DNA from 2 places in the Rathayibacter sp. VKM Ac-2759 genome. Region 1 is predicted to be linked to the other one. Evidence: riboswitches for the same ligand, from Rfam matches in the RefSeq annotation. Region 1 holds a riboswitch; the other holds the start of a gene.

Region 1 (6,909 bases):
ATGGTCGGCCTTGGTCGCGGTCGGCCGGATCACGCCGACGCCGAGGTAGTCGACGGTGCCGGGCGGCAGCGCGTGCGCGGCCTCGAGGTGCTCGGGGGCGTCGGCGGTGAGTCCGACGACGGCGTCGGCGCCGAGGATCGCGCGGGCGGCCGTGGCGGGCAGATCGGACTGGCCGACGTGCACGCCGTGCACGAGCGCTCCGGTCAGGCGGGCGGCGAGGACGACGTCGACGCGGTCGTCGACGACCAGGGTCGTGTGCTCGTCGAGCACGGAGGCGACCGCGACGACGAGCGAGACCAGCTCGGCGGCGGAGGCGTCGTGGTCGCGGATCTGCACGGTGCGGACGCCGCCGGACACCGCCCGGGCGACGACGGCGGGGACTCCCCGCTCGCCGCACTGGCGGGTGTCGGTGACGAGGTAGAGCGAGAGGTCGAGCGCGCTCATGAGAGCCTCGCCGCCTCGACGGCGCCGTCCGCGTCGAGCGCGGCGAGCTCGTCGAGGAGCGCGACGGCGAAGGAGCCGGGGCCGGCGGCGGTGACGGCGGCGCGCTCGGCGGCGACGCCCCAGACCACGGAGGCGGCGACGGCGGACGCGAGGGGATCGGCGCCGGTGCCGAGGAACGCGGCCATGACGGCTCCGAGGGCGCAGCCTCCTCCGGTCACCCGGGTGAGGAGGGGGTGGCCGCCGGTGATGCGGATCACGGTCGCGCCGTCGGTGACCACGTCGACGGCTCCCGAGACGGCGACCGCGCCGCCGGTGCGGCGGGCGAGCGCGAATGCGGCCTCGAGCGCGTCCTCGGCTCCGTCGACCGCGTCGACTCCGCGTCCGCCGGCGCCGAGTCCGGCGAGAGCGAGGATCTCGGAGGCGTTGCCGCGGATGATCGCCGGGCGCGCCTCGAGCAGCTCGGCCGCGAGCGCGGTGCGGACGGGCAGCGGGCCGACGGCGACGGGATCGAGCACCCACGGGGTCCCGGAGCGCTGCGCGGCGGCGACCGCCTCGCGCGCCCCGTCGCGCTGCTCGGCACCGGGCGTGCCGAGGTTCACGAGCGTCGCGGAGGCGATCTCGGCGAAGACGCCCGCCTCGCCGGGCAGGTCGCACATCGCGGGGCTCGCGCCGAGCGCGAGGAGGCTGTTGGCGGTGAAGCCGGTGACGACGGCGTTCGTGATGCACTGCACGAGCGGAGGGCGCAGCCGCAGTGCGTCGAGGTCGCGGCCGACGGCCGTCGCCCGGTCGTGGAGGGTCGGGTGGACAGGCGTGCGAATGCTCATTCGCGACATCCCTTCGCTAGTACGAACTAGATCAGGTTCGACGGGTCTCATCTCAGCCCTGGAGGGCACCCCGTGTCACTGCCGACGACCCTAGCAGCGGGCCGTGGAGGGTCGCGAGGGAACCCCGGACCGTCGAGGCCGCCTCCGAGTGCACGCTCCCTGGACGGTCCGGGGTTCCCTCGCCGCCCGTCTCTCAGGCCGTCAGGATGGTGCTGTCGCCGCGGTCGGTGACGACGACGCGCAGGCCCGTCGGGAGGCGCTCGCGCATGGCGTCGACGTGGCTGATCAGGCCGATGGTCCGGCCGCCCGAGCGGAGCGCGTCGAGGGTGCCCAGCGCCGTCTCGAGGGTCTCGGCGTCGAGCGAGCCGAAGCCCTCGTCGATGAACATGGTCTCGAGCGAGATCCCGCCCGATTGCATGGTCACGACGTCGGCGAGGCCGAGCGCCAGCGCGAGGGAGGCGAGGAACGTCTCGCCGCCCGACAGCGACGCGGGCTGACGGCGCGCGCCCGTGAACGCGTCGAGCACGTCGATCCCGAGGCCGGAGGCGGCGCCGCGGTAGGCGAGGGAGTCGTCGTGAGCGAGGGTGTACCGGCCGCTCGTCATGGCGTCGAGGCGGAGGTTCGCGGCGGCGACGATCTCCTCCAGGCGTCCCGCGAGCGCGAACGCCTCGAGGTCCATCCGCCGCGAGTTCTGGCCGTGCCCGTCGATCGTCTCGGCGAGGGCGCGCAGCTCGTCGTAGCGGCGGAGGCGGCCCTCGAGCGCGGCGAGCCGCGACTCGGCCCGACGCGCGATCTCCTCGAGGCGGCTCGCTCGATCCTCGAGCAGCGACAGCTCGCGTCGGGCGTCGTCGCGCCGGGCGGAGGCGAGGCGCGCCTGCTCCTCGGCCGCGGAGACGTCGACGGGCGCGGTCGGCAGCTCGTGCAGCTCGGGTTCGGCGAGCACGGAGTCGACCGCGGAGCGGCGGCGCTCGTGCTCGGCGACGACGGCCTCGGCGCGGGCGCGCTCCCCGCTCGAGAGGGCGGCCGCCTCGGCGGCGTCGGGAGTGGGGAAGCCCCGTTCGTCGAGGACCTCCGCGAGGTGCGCCTCCGCCGCCTCGCGGGCCTCGGCGCGCGACGAGGCGAGCTCCTCCGCCTCGAGCAGCGCCTCCGCGAGGCGCCGCTCCCGGCGGAGCCCCTCCACCAGGTCGGCGATGCCGGCGGCTCCGTCGCGATGGGCGTCGACCCGCTCGCGGAGGTTCCGCAGCGACTCCTCGGCGACGGTCGCCTCGCTCACGCGGCGGTCGCGCTGCTCGCGCGCCGAGTCGATCAGCGCGGTCAGCTCCTCGGCACGCGCCCGGACGGCGGTGCGCTCGCGGCGCAGCGTCTCGCAGCGGCCGGCGGCACCCCGCGCGGTCTCCAGGCGCCCGCGAGCGTCGGCGCGGGCGCTCTCGAGCTCGTCCGCGCCCTCGCGTCCGGCGCGCTCGTCGAGCGCGGCCCAGGCGAGCGCGGCCGCGTTCTCGTCGGCGCGGGCGGCGTCCATCGCGGAGGCGGCGCGCTCGACCTCGAGGCGTGCCCGATCGAGATCCTCCGCGCCGATCGGAGCGGTATCGCCGTGGCCCGCGGGCGCCGGGTGCTCCGTCGATCCGCAGACCGGGCAGGGCTCGTCCTCGCGCAGCGCGGCGGCGAGGCTCTCCGGCAAATCCTGCGAAGCGCTGCGCCACGAGGCGGGCGTGCTCGGCGGCGCGCTCCCCGTGCCGCTGGACGGCACGGGCGTGAGCGGCGCGCCCGGCGTCGAGGGTCGCCGCGGCGGCGGCCCGCTCGGCGAGCAGGGCGATCCGCCGGTCGAGGGCGGCGAGCTCCTCCGCACGGCTCGCGACCGCCGTGGCCTCGGGAGTGAGGACCGTCTCCTCGCTCTCGAGCGCATCGAGCCGCGCCGGCAGCTCGCGTGCCTCGCTCTCGACGATCTCGAGGGCGCGTTCCGCCGCCGCGCGGGCCTCCTGCGCCCGCTCGGCGAGGCCGCTCGCCTCGGGCAGGCGCTGCTCGTCGGCCAGCACGCCGGCGAGTGCGCCGAGGCGAGCCGTGAGCGCCTCGACCGCCTCCGCCGCGGCGGTGCGATCGGGCGCGAGCCCGAAGGCCGCGCGGAACCGCTCGCCCGCCTCCTCGCGCTTCGCCGCCGCGCTGTCGGCCGCCGTGCGCGCCGCGCGTGCGCTGCGCAGCACCGGGAGCACGGTGTCGGCACGACGGGCTCTCGATCCGCTCGCGGTGCTCGGCCGCAGCCGGCTCGGCCACGGCGAGCTCCTCGGCCTCGCGCAGCGCACGGGAGCGCCGCTCCTGGGCGCGGCGGAGGATCCGCGCCGCGTCGAGAGCGGTGCGCGCCTCGCGATCGGCGTCGTCGGCCGTCGTCGCCTCGGCGCGCGCGGACTCCAGCAGCGGCTCGAGCCGCGCGACGAGACCCGAGAACCAGGGGAGGTCGGCGGCGCCGGTCTCGTCTGCTCCGGCGATCCGTCGGGCCTCGTCGGCGAGCGCGGTCACGGTCGCGCGCTCCTCCTCGAGCGCCGCTCCGCTCTGCTGCCGCTGCTCGAGCAGGCGCCTGCGCAGCTGCTCGTAGCGCTCGGTGGCGAAGAGGGTGCGCAGCAGCCTCTGCCGGTCGTCGTTCTTCGCGAGCAGGAACTCGTGGAAGCGGTTCTGCGCGAGCAGGATCACCTGCAGGAACTGGTCCTTCGTCAGCCCGACGATGTGGCCGATGTCGACGCCGGTCTCGCGCGCGCTCGAGGACAGGCCCGTCCACTCGCCGTCGACGTGCTCGAGCAGCGCGACCTTGGCCGCCTGCCTCGTGGTGCCTCCGCCGCGCTTGGCGGGGCGCTCGTACTCGGGGGAGCGGCGGATCCGGTACAGCCGTCCGGCCGCCTCGAAGTCGAGCTCGGCGAAGGTCTCGTCCTCGGGGGCGCTGTGATCGCTCCGGAGGCGCGTCGCCGTGCCGTCGAAGCGCGGGACCGAGCCGTAGAGGGCGAAGCTGATCGCGTCGAGGATCGTGGACTTGCCCGCCCCCGTGCGGCCCGCGATGAGGTAGATGCCGACGTCCTCGAGCGCGTCGAAGTCGATGCACTGCGGGGAGCGGAAGGGGCCGAGGCCCGCGAAGGCGAGACGCCGGATCCTCACCGCATCGCCTCGGCGTCGACCGCGGCGAGGGCATCGAGCACGAGCGCCCGCTCGACCTCGGTCGCGCCGTGCCCGCCGCGCACGTGCGCGAGGAAGTCGTCGACCACCTCGACGTCGCTGCGCCCCCGCACCCGCTCGGCGTACTCCCGCCGCTCGCCGGGAACGTGCGGCGGCCGGTGCTCGAGCGTCGCGCAGCCCGGGAACCGCGACTGCAGCCGCGCCATCGCATCGAGCGGGCGCACCTCGTCGGTGAGCACCGCCGACACCCAGTCGCCCTCGAACTCGGCGAGGGAGGGATCGCTCAGCAGCCGGTCGAGCGGGCCCTCGATCACGCTGAGGCGCCGGGGCACCGGCAGCGGCGACCACGCGACCTCGCCGAGGCCGGAGGAGCCGAGCTCGACCAACCAGCCGCCGCGGGGCTTCGACGCCTCGCCGAACGAGTAGTGCAGGGGAGCGCCCGAGTAGCGGACGTTCGGCAGCAGCGTCGCCCGCCCGTGGATGTGCCCGAGCGCCGCGTAGTCGGCCGCGGCGAAGTGGTCGACCGAGACGTAGTCGATGCCGCCCGCGGTGATGTCGCGCTCGACCGTCCCCGCGGGCGCCCCCACGGCGAAGCAGTGCGAGAGCACGACCCAGCGCCTCCCGGCCGCCTCGGCGTGCGCCCGCACCCGCCGCATCGCGAACGCGAGGACCTCCTCGTGACGCCGCAGCGACTCCTCCGGATGCCGGTGGCGGTACAGCGCGGGCTCGAGGTAAGGGATGCCGTACACGCCCAGCTCGAACCCGTCGGCGCCGCGCAGCACGACCGGCTCGGTGTAGCGCTCGGGATCGGTGAGCACGTGCACCCCCGAGGTGCGCAGCAGCCCCGCCTGGAAGCCCAGCCGCGCGGGGGAGTCGTGGTTGCCGCTCGTGAGCACCACCTCGGCTCCCGCGCCGCGGATCGCCTCGAGCGTGCGCGTGAGGAGCGTGTAGTGCTCGGCGGCGGGGACGGCGGAGTCGAAGACGTCGCCGGCGAGGAGGACCGCGTCGACCGCCTCCGCCCGCACCGTCTCGACGAGCGCATCGAGCACGCTCGAGAGCGCCGCGACGCTCGAGTGACCGTGGAACGTGCGCCCGATGTGCCAGTCGGAGGTGTGCAGGAGCTTCACATCCGTCCTTTCGCGAGGGTGCCGTCGTGCTCGTCCAGGCTACTGAGCACCTCCGACACCCACCGCGCACGACGTCACCTCCCGTTCACCCGCGGGTGCAGAATGGGTCGTCGGCGACGACGAGAGGAGCCAGGGATGAGACTGCCCCGCGTCCCCTCGACGATCCTCGGGATCGGCTCGCGCACCCGGGCCGCCGCCGAGGACACGAGCCCGATCGAGCGGATCCTCCCGGCCGAGGAGCCCGCCCGCACCAGCACCGTCGACAACGCGATCTACCAGGACGGCCGCCGCGTCGTCTCGCCGCGCAGCATCCCGGAGGCGCTCACCGCGCTGCAGAAGCTGCCCGACGCGATGGCGTGGATCGGCCTCTACCGGCCGACCGAGGCCGAGCTCTCCTCCCTCGAGGAGGAGTTCTCGATGCACCCGCTCGCCATCGAGGACGCGATCAGCGCCCACCAGCGGCCCAAGCTCGAGCGCTACGGCAGCGACATGTTCGTCGTCCTCCGCGCGGCCAGCTACTCCGACCAGCGCGAGGAGGTCGACTTCGGCGAGCTGCACCTGTTCGTCGGCCCGAACTTCGTCGTGACGGTCCGCCACTCCGAGAAGCCCGACCTCTCGCTCGTGCGCCGACGGATGGAGTCCGACCCCGCGCTCCTGCGGGTCGGCCCCGTCGCAGTGCTCTACGCGATCCTCGACGCCGTGGTCGATCAGTACTCGCCGGTCGTCGCGGGACTCGAGAACGACATCGACGAGATCGAGGCGCAGGTGTTCGAGGGGGATCCCGCGGTCTCCCGTCGCATCTACGAGCTCAGCCAGGAGGTCCTCGACTTCCAGCGGGCCGTCGCGCCGCTCGTGGGCATGCTCGGCCGCCTCGTCACCGACTTCGAGGTCTTCCAGTCGGACGTCGAGCTGCGCCGCTACATCCGCGACGTCGCCGACCACGTCGCCGTCGTGAACGAGCGGGTGGAGGGGTTCCGCACGACCCTCCGCGAGATCCTCGCCGTGAACGCCACCCTCGTCGCGCAGCGGCAGAACGAGGACATGAAGAAGCTGGCGGAGGCGGGCAACCAGCAGAACGACGAGGTCAAGCGCATCTCGGCGTGGGCCGCCATCTTCTTCGCGCCGACGATGATCTCGAGCGTGTACGGGATGAACTTCGACGTGATGCCCGAGCTGCACGTGGCGTGGGGCTATCCGGCCGCCCTGGCCGCGATGCTCGCCTCGAGCGTCGTGCTGCACCGCCTCTTCAAGAAGTGGGGCTGGCTCTAGGGCCTGGACCGCTCTTCCGGGCCGAGTCCTGTCGAGGGAACCCCGGACCGTCGAGGCCTCCCGGAAGAGCGGGCTGCCTCGACGGTCCG
Region 2 (6,909 bases), 280 kb from region 1:
CGGGCCTCCGATCCGGAGTGGCGTCAGGCGCCTCGGACGAGCCCGAGAACGCCGACGACCAGCGAGACCGCGGCCAGCAGGAGCGAGATCCCGATGAGGACCGTGTGCACCCGGAGGAACGTCGTCGCGTTCCCGTTAGCGTCGCGGGCGCGAGGGTCCTTGCGGACCCGGCGGAGGAACGGCGGCCAGACCACCGCGTTCCACACGGCGTTGGCGATCAGGATCCAGCAGACGAGCGTCATCACGAGGTCCGATTGTAGGAGGCGGCGCCGCACGATCGCCGCCCCCGGGGGGCCTGTCGGCGGTCGCCGATACACTTCTGACATGAGTAGCGCCCCCGATCGTCTTGTCTGGATCGACTGCGAGATGACGGGGCTCGACCTCGGCGTCGACGAGCTCGTCGAGATCGCCGTCGTCGTCACCGACTTCGACCTCGAGCCCCTCGACGAGGGCCTGTCGATCGTGATCAAGCCCAGCGACTCCGCGCTGGCGAACATGGGCGACTTCGTGCGCACCATGCACGAGACGTCCGGGCTCCTCGAGGAGATCCCCTCCGGTGTCGGAGTGGCCGAGGCCGAGTACGAGGTGCTCGAGTACGTGCTGAAGCACGTCCCCTCCGAGCAGCACGCGCCGCTCGCCGGCAACTCCATCGGCACAGACCGCGCCTTCCTGGTCAAGTACATGCCCAAGCTCGACTCCCACCTCCACTACCGCAACGTCGACGTCTCGACCGTCAAGGAGCTCGCCCGCCGCTGGTTCCCGCGCGTCTACTTCAACGCTCCGGCCAAGCACGGCGGCCACCGCGCCCTCGCCGACATCCTCGAGAGCATCCGCGAGCTGCGCTACTACCGCAGGGCCGCGTTCATCGCGGAGCCCGGCCCGACCACCGCCGAGGTGCAGGCCGTCTCGGCCGCCGTCGTGGACGAGTTCGCGTCACGGATGTAGTACTCTCGTACAGTTGCTTCGCGGGGGTCACCCCGCGGATCACGATCCTGGTGGGTATAGCTCAGTTGGCAGAGCGCCTGGTTGTGGTCTAGGAGGTCGCGGGTTCGAGCCCCGTTACTCACCCCAGTCGCCAGGATGCACCGGACGGTGCACACGGAGCACGGGCACCTCGGCGAGAGCCGGGGACCTGTGCGAAGGGCCCGGAGTCGCAGGACTCCCGGCCCTTCGTGCTATCGGCAAGGAGAGAGGTGCGAGCGTGCTCCAGCTGGACGAAGCCGCCTTCGAGGCACTCGTCGTCGCCGAGCTCGACGCCCTGCCCGACGACATGGTCGACGGGCTCGACAACGTCGTCTTCGTCGTCGAGGACCGTCCCGAGGACGGCTCCCTCGACCTCCTCGGCCTCTACGACGGCGTCGCCCTCACCGAGCGCGAGCGCTACGGCTTCGGCGAGATGCCCGACCGGATCATCCTGTTCCGCGAGCCGCACCTCGCGGCGTGCGACGACCTCGACGAGCTGCGCGACGAGATCCACGTCACCCTCGTCCACGAGATCGCCCACTTCTACGGCATCGACGACGACCGGCTCCACGAGCTCGGCTGGGCCTGACTCGTCGCAGCGGAACCCGTGTCGACCACCAGATCCGCGCCCTCTCTCGGCTCCTCGCGGGCGCAGTAGCGTCGGAACTGCTCGTCCCAGTCGTCCCAGTGCGGCTCGAACAGGGCACCGTCGCGGGCGAGTGCGCGAGCGCGGCGCTCCTGCTCCCCCGCCTCGACCCACACGGTGAGATCGGCGTGGGCACGGTTCGCCCGGCCCGCCGCGCCGCAGCCCTCGAGCAGGAGGAGCGGAGCCGTCACCCGGCGTGATCCGGCGGTCGTCCCCGCCGCCCAGTTCCAGGGCCGCCAGTGCGCCGTCAGACCGAGCGCGTGCGGGCGGACGAGCTCACGGTGACTGGAGTCGACGGCGCGATCGAGTCCCGACCAGCCCGGGTAGAGGTCGTCCATGCGCACCAGCGCCGCCTTCGGTGCCCGCGTGGTCGATCGGATCGCGCGGAGGAGGTCGCCGGCGAAGGTCGACTTGCCCGACCCGCTCGGCCCGTCGATCAGGAGCGTCCGCACCCGGTCGTCGACGACCCGGCGCGCGAGAGCCCTGATGACTCCGGCCCGCTCAGACATCGAGGAGGAAGCTCCAGGTCCCCGCGAGCACTGCGGCCACGACAGCGAGGGCCGCGATGACGACCCCGCCGAGGACGAGCAGCAGATCCCCGGGAGCGAGCCTGGACTCGCGAGCCCAGGTGCGGGGCGTGTCCGACCCGAAACCCTTCGCCTCCATCGCGGTGGCGAGCCTGCTCCCCCGCCGGATCGCGAGGACGAGCAGCGAGAAGGCGCGCGAGACGAGGCTCCGCACCGCGTGCACCGGGCCCCGGCCGTCGGCCAGACCCCGCGCGCGCCGCGCCATCGCGAGAGTGCGCCAGTCCTCGACCAGCAGGCCGACCAGCCGCATGCCCGCCAGGCCGCCCAGCACGAAGCGGGAGGGCAGACGGAGGATCTGGGCGAGTCCGTCTGCCAGGTCGGTCGGATCGGTGGTCGCGATCAGGACCACGCTCGGCAGGCCGATGGCGAGCACTCTCAGCGCGATCGCCGCACCCAGCGCGAGAGACCCCTCCGTGACGCTGATGAAGAGGAACTGGGCGAGGACGCTCCCCTCGTCCCGCCCGTAGAGGACCGTGGTGACGCCGGCGAGGGGCGCGGCGATCCAGAGCGGCGAGGTCCGGCGGAGGAGCTCGCCGGGGCGGAGGCCTGCGAACGGCAGCACCAGCAGCTCGAGGACGAGGGCGGTCGCGGCAGACACCGTGTCGACGGTGAGAACGAGGACGAGGGCGATCACCAGGCTCGCCAGGAGCTTCGCGACCGGATTGGCGCGGGCGATCGGCCCGCGGGCGGGAACCGCGTCGAGGAGCGTCACCGCTCGGCCCCGGCCGGCTCGCCGATCAGGACGGTCTCGTCGGCCAGAGCCGCGACGAGGTGCTCGTCGTGGGTGACCGCGAGCACGGCTCGGCCGTCGTCGCGCAGCTCGGCCAGCAGATCGACCACGACCTGCCAGGTGAGGCGGTCCTGGCCGAAGGTCGGCTCGTCGAGCACGACGACGGACGGGCGACGGACCAGCGCCGACGCCACGGCGAGCCGGCGCTTCTCACCGCCCGAGAGGGTGAAGGGATTCGCGTCGGCCAGCGCCGCGAGACCCAGCCGCTCGAGCAGCTCCTCCGCGCGTCGCCGCTCGTCGTCGTCGCGCGCGCCGAGCGAGAGCTCCTGGCGCACGCGGGCGGTGAGGAACTGGTGCTCCGGCTCCTGGAAGACCATCGCCACCCGGTCGGCGAGCTGGGCCGAGCTCCAGCGGTGCGGATGCGGCGAGGCCCCGCGACTGACCGCCGCCGCCGCGACGACCTCGCCCGCCACGGGCGGCAGCAGGCCGGCGAGGGTGAGCGCGAGCGTGGACTTCCCCGCGCCGTTGGGCCCGAGCACCGCGGCCACCCGGCCGGCGGCGATCTCGAGGTCGAGCCCGGACACGACGGGCACCGGGCGGCGCCGGCCGAGGACGGGCCTCCCGACGGCGAGATCGCGCGTGCTCAGAGCTGTCGATGCGGGTCCGCCGCCCGCGGTGACACGCACGGGGACCTCACCCGGCACCCACACCCCGGCCGCGACGAGGACCTCGTGCGCCTCGACGAGGACCGTCCACGGGTCGCCGTCCGCGATGACCGCGCCGTCGGATCCGAGCAGGACGATGCGATCGACGAGGTCGACCCAGACGTCGACCCGGTGCTCGACGACCACGAGCGTGGCGCCCGACCGCGCCGTGCTGCGCTCGACGGCGGCGCGCACCTCGCGCACCCCCGCCGGGTCGAGGTTGGCCGTCGGCTCGTCGAGGAGGAGGAGCCGCGGCTGCATGGCGAGCACTCCTGCGAGCGCGAGGCGCTGCTTCTGCCCGCCCGAGAGCGCCGAGGTGGAGTGATCGAGCGCGACCTCCAGGCCCACGTCCTCGAGCGCGAGGCGCACGCGCTCCGCGATCCTCTCGCGCTGGACTCCGAGGTTCTCGCAGGCGAACCCGACGTCGTCGCCGACCCGGGCGAGGACCGCCTGAGTGTCGGGATCCTGCAGCACGAGCCCCGCGCTCCCGCGGCTCTCGAGCGGAGACCGGCCGTCGATGCTCAGCTCGCCGGCGGAGGCGCCGTCCTCCTCTCCGCCGAGGACCCCGGCGAGCGCGTGCAGGAGCGTGCTCTTCCCGGCACCGGAGGGACCGAGCAGCAGGACGCGCTCGCCCGGCTCGACCGAGAGGTCGAGGCCGGTCACCGCGGTGCGGGAGCGGCCGGCGTGACGCCAGCTCCACCCGCGCGCCCGGACCGAGGCACCCGTCATCGGCCGCTCGCGCCCACTCCCTCGACGACCCGGCCCTCTCTGCCCGACGCGAAGCGATCGAGCGCTCCGGAGGCGGCGAGCGAGCGGACCGCGAACCACGGCAGGAGACCCGCGAGCACGACTCCGGAGACGATCGACGAGACGACGTAGACGGTCGCGAAGAGCCCGTCGACCCCGGCGTAGTAGACGATCAGATCGTTGATCGCGAGCGCGAGACCGGAGGCGGCCCCCGCCAGCATCGCGACGAGCGGACGGCCGCTGCGGTAGAGGAAGAGCGCGAAGACGATCTCGGCTCCGAGCCCCTGGACCAGACCGGACAGCAGGACGAAGAAGCCCCACTGGGTGCCGATCAGCCCGGAGACCAGGGCGGCGAGCAGCTCGGTGAAGAGTGCGGCACCGGGCTTGCGGATGATCAGACCGCCGAGGACGCCGGCGAAGAGCCAGCCGCCGCCGAGGATCCCGCCGAGGCCGGGGAGGAAGTCGAAGGCGATGCCGAGGACGTTCGTCGCGAGGCCCCAGGCCCAGAAGACGATGCCGCTGGCGACCGCGACGACGCTGGCGATGACGATGTCGACGACCCGCCAACGGAGGACGCGGCCGGGACGGCCCGATGAGGAGGTGGAGAGCGCTGAGTTCTGCGCGGCTGAGTTCTGCACTGACGTGCCCTTTCGTGGAAGCGAATGGAGGGCACGGGTAGGAAGAGGAGATCGAAACGTTCCTTCGCTGGCATGACCCAGATCAGGTTCGACGGTCGAAGGCTGCGTGCCTTCCTCTCAGTCCGGTGCACCGGACTCCCGTGTTCGTCAGCAATCATAGACAGCATGTCGTGGTCGGTGGTCGTCGTGCTCGCGGTGATCCTGCTGGTGTTCCTGCAGGTCCTGCTCTGGCAGCGCCGTCGGCGCATCCGGCGCGAGCTGCTCACCTACGGCACCCGCGTGACGGGGCGGGTGCTCGCGCACGACCCCGCCCGGGGGGACCGGACGGCGGCGACGGAACTCGGGCGGCTGCTGGTCGCCTACCGCCTCGCGGACGGCGAGGAGCGCCGGGCGCTGAAGGTCCCGCAGCGCCGGGGAGACGCCTGGATGGCGGGTGAGCCGGTCGCGGTGATCTACGATCCGCGCCGACCGGACGACACCGAGCGCCTGATCGTCGGATTCGGACGCACGCAGAAGAAGTGGTTCACGGCGCGGCAGCAGCGGAGGCGCTGAGCCGCCCGCCGCCTACTTCTTGAGGGCGCGGATGATGCGGGCGAGCGCCTTGCCGGTGACCCAGACGAAGGGGATGCCGACGGCGAGGACCGAGACGACGTTCGGCTGGAAGCGGAGGCCCAGGTCGTCCTTGATGTAGGCGCCGATCGGGATGACGGCTCCGCCGCCTCCTCCGCCGCCGCCCTCCTGGCCGTCCTCGGAGCCGCTGCCGCCGCCGAAGCCGAACCAGCGCAGGGCGACGGGCACGAGCGACACGCCGTCGACCGTCACCGGCTCTCCGTAGATCGTCGCGGCACCCGCGGAGGTGACGGAGTCGGCCAGGGAGACGGCGATGTTGGGCATGCCCGAACGCTACTCCGCGGCTCTCGAGGGCGACAAGCGACGCTCCGACTCGCACAGGACTCCCCCACCCCCGGCCCTGCGTCAGCGGCCATACTCGTCGGATGTCCCCGCGTCCCCGCCGCCGCCGACCCGCTCGCGCGGGCGTCGTGATCGGAGCGAGTGCCGCTCTGGCGGCGTTCCTGGCGTTCCACCGGGCGCTCCCCGAGGCCGCCGGCTGGCTGTCCGTCGTCGAGACGGGGATCCCGTGGACCGGACTGCTCGTCCTGCTTCTCGTCTCGGGTGCGATCGCGCTGCGCTCGCGCGCGGCGGGTGCGGCGGTCACCGTGCTCGTCATGGTCTACGGCGTGCTGGTGCTCCCCGTCGCCCTGCCCGCGCCCGAGGTGCGCTCGGGGCGCTTCACCGTCGTCAGCCAGAACATCGCCGCGAGCGGTGCCGACGCGGCGGGGCTCGTCGCCGAACTGGCGGCGAGCGACCCCGATGCCATCGCCCTCCAGGAGCTCGACGGCGACGCCCGGTCGGTGGTCGACGACGAGCTGGCCGAGCAGTACCCGTACTCGTACGTCGTCGGCACGGTCGGCGTCTGGAGTCGCACCGCGCTCTCGGACGGCGGTGCGCTCGATCTCGGCCTCGGCTGGGACCGCGCACTCGCGGTCGACATCGACACTCCGCTGGGCCCGACCCGCCTCTTCGTCGTGCACCTCGCCTCCTTCCGGCTCGGCGACCACGAGGAGCGCGACACCATGCTCGGCGGGCTCGCGTCGGCCCTCGCCGAGGACGCCTCCGATCGGACGGTCGTCGTCGGCGACTTCAACACCGCGACCGACGACCACCTGCTCGCGCCGGTCCTGGCGCAGGCCGGCCTCGTCCGCAGCTCCGGCCCGGGCTTCCCCGCCACCTGGCCCTCGCTCCTGCCGGTGGTCTCGCTCGATCACGCGCTGGCGGACGGGATCCCGGCGGCGACGCTGCGGGTGCTGCCCGGGAACGGCTCCGACCACCGGCC

What was found. A riboswitch is a leader RNA that binds a small molecule or an ion and turns the genes downstream of it on or off. The one in region 1 is predicted to bind thiamine pyrophosphate.
Region 2: another riboswitch for thiamine pyrophosphate. It lies ahead of GSU68_RS09605 (ECF transporter S component); the one in region 1 lies ahead of thiM (hydroxyethylthiazole kinase).

Annotation. Positions count from the first base shown of each region.
Region 1 covers NZ_CP047176.1:2,363,650-2,370,558, reverse strand. The annotation lists gene thiE (thiamine phosphate synthase) at 1-444, opposite strand, end outside; gene thiM (hydroxyethylthiazole kinase) at 441-1,268, opposite strand; TPP riboswitch at 1,260-1,351, opposite strand; gene GSU68_RS10970 (SMC family ATPase) at 1,462-2,946, opposite strand; gene GSU68_RS19640 (hypothetical protein) at 3,991-4,200, shown strand; gene GSU68_RS10960 (exonuclease SbcCD subunit D) at 4,403-5,551, opposite strand; gene GSU68_RS10955 (magnesium and cobalt transport protein CorA) at 5,687-6,820, shown strand.
Region 2 covers NZ_CP047176.1:2,084,665-2,091,573, forward strand. The annotation lists gene GSU68_RS09570 (hypothetical protein) at 24-242, opposite strand; gene orn (oligoribonuclease) at 325-945, shown strand; tRNA gene GSU68_RS09580 (tRNA-His) at 996-1,071, shown strand; gene GSU68_RS09585 (metallopeptidase family protein) at 1,202-1,552, shown strand; gene GSU68_RS09590 (hypothetical protein) at 1,507-2,118, opposite strand; gene GSU68_RS09595 (energy-coupling factor transporter transmembrane component T) at 2,111-2,908, opposite strand; gene GSU68_RS09600 (ATP-binding cassette domain-containing protein) at 2,905-4,359, opposite strand; gene GSU68_RS09605 (ECF transporter S component) at 4,356-5,015, opposite strand; TPP riboswitch at 5,058-5,166, opposite strand; gene GSU68_RS09610 (DUF3592 domain-containing protein) at 5,181-5,567, shown strand; gene GSU68_RS09615 (hypothetical protein) at 5,580-5,909, opposite strand; gene GSU68_RS09620 (endonuclease/exonuclease/phosphatase family protein) at 6,011-6,909, shown strand, end outside.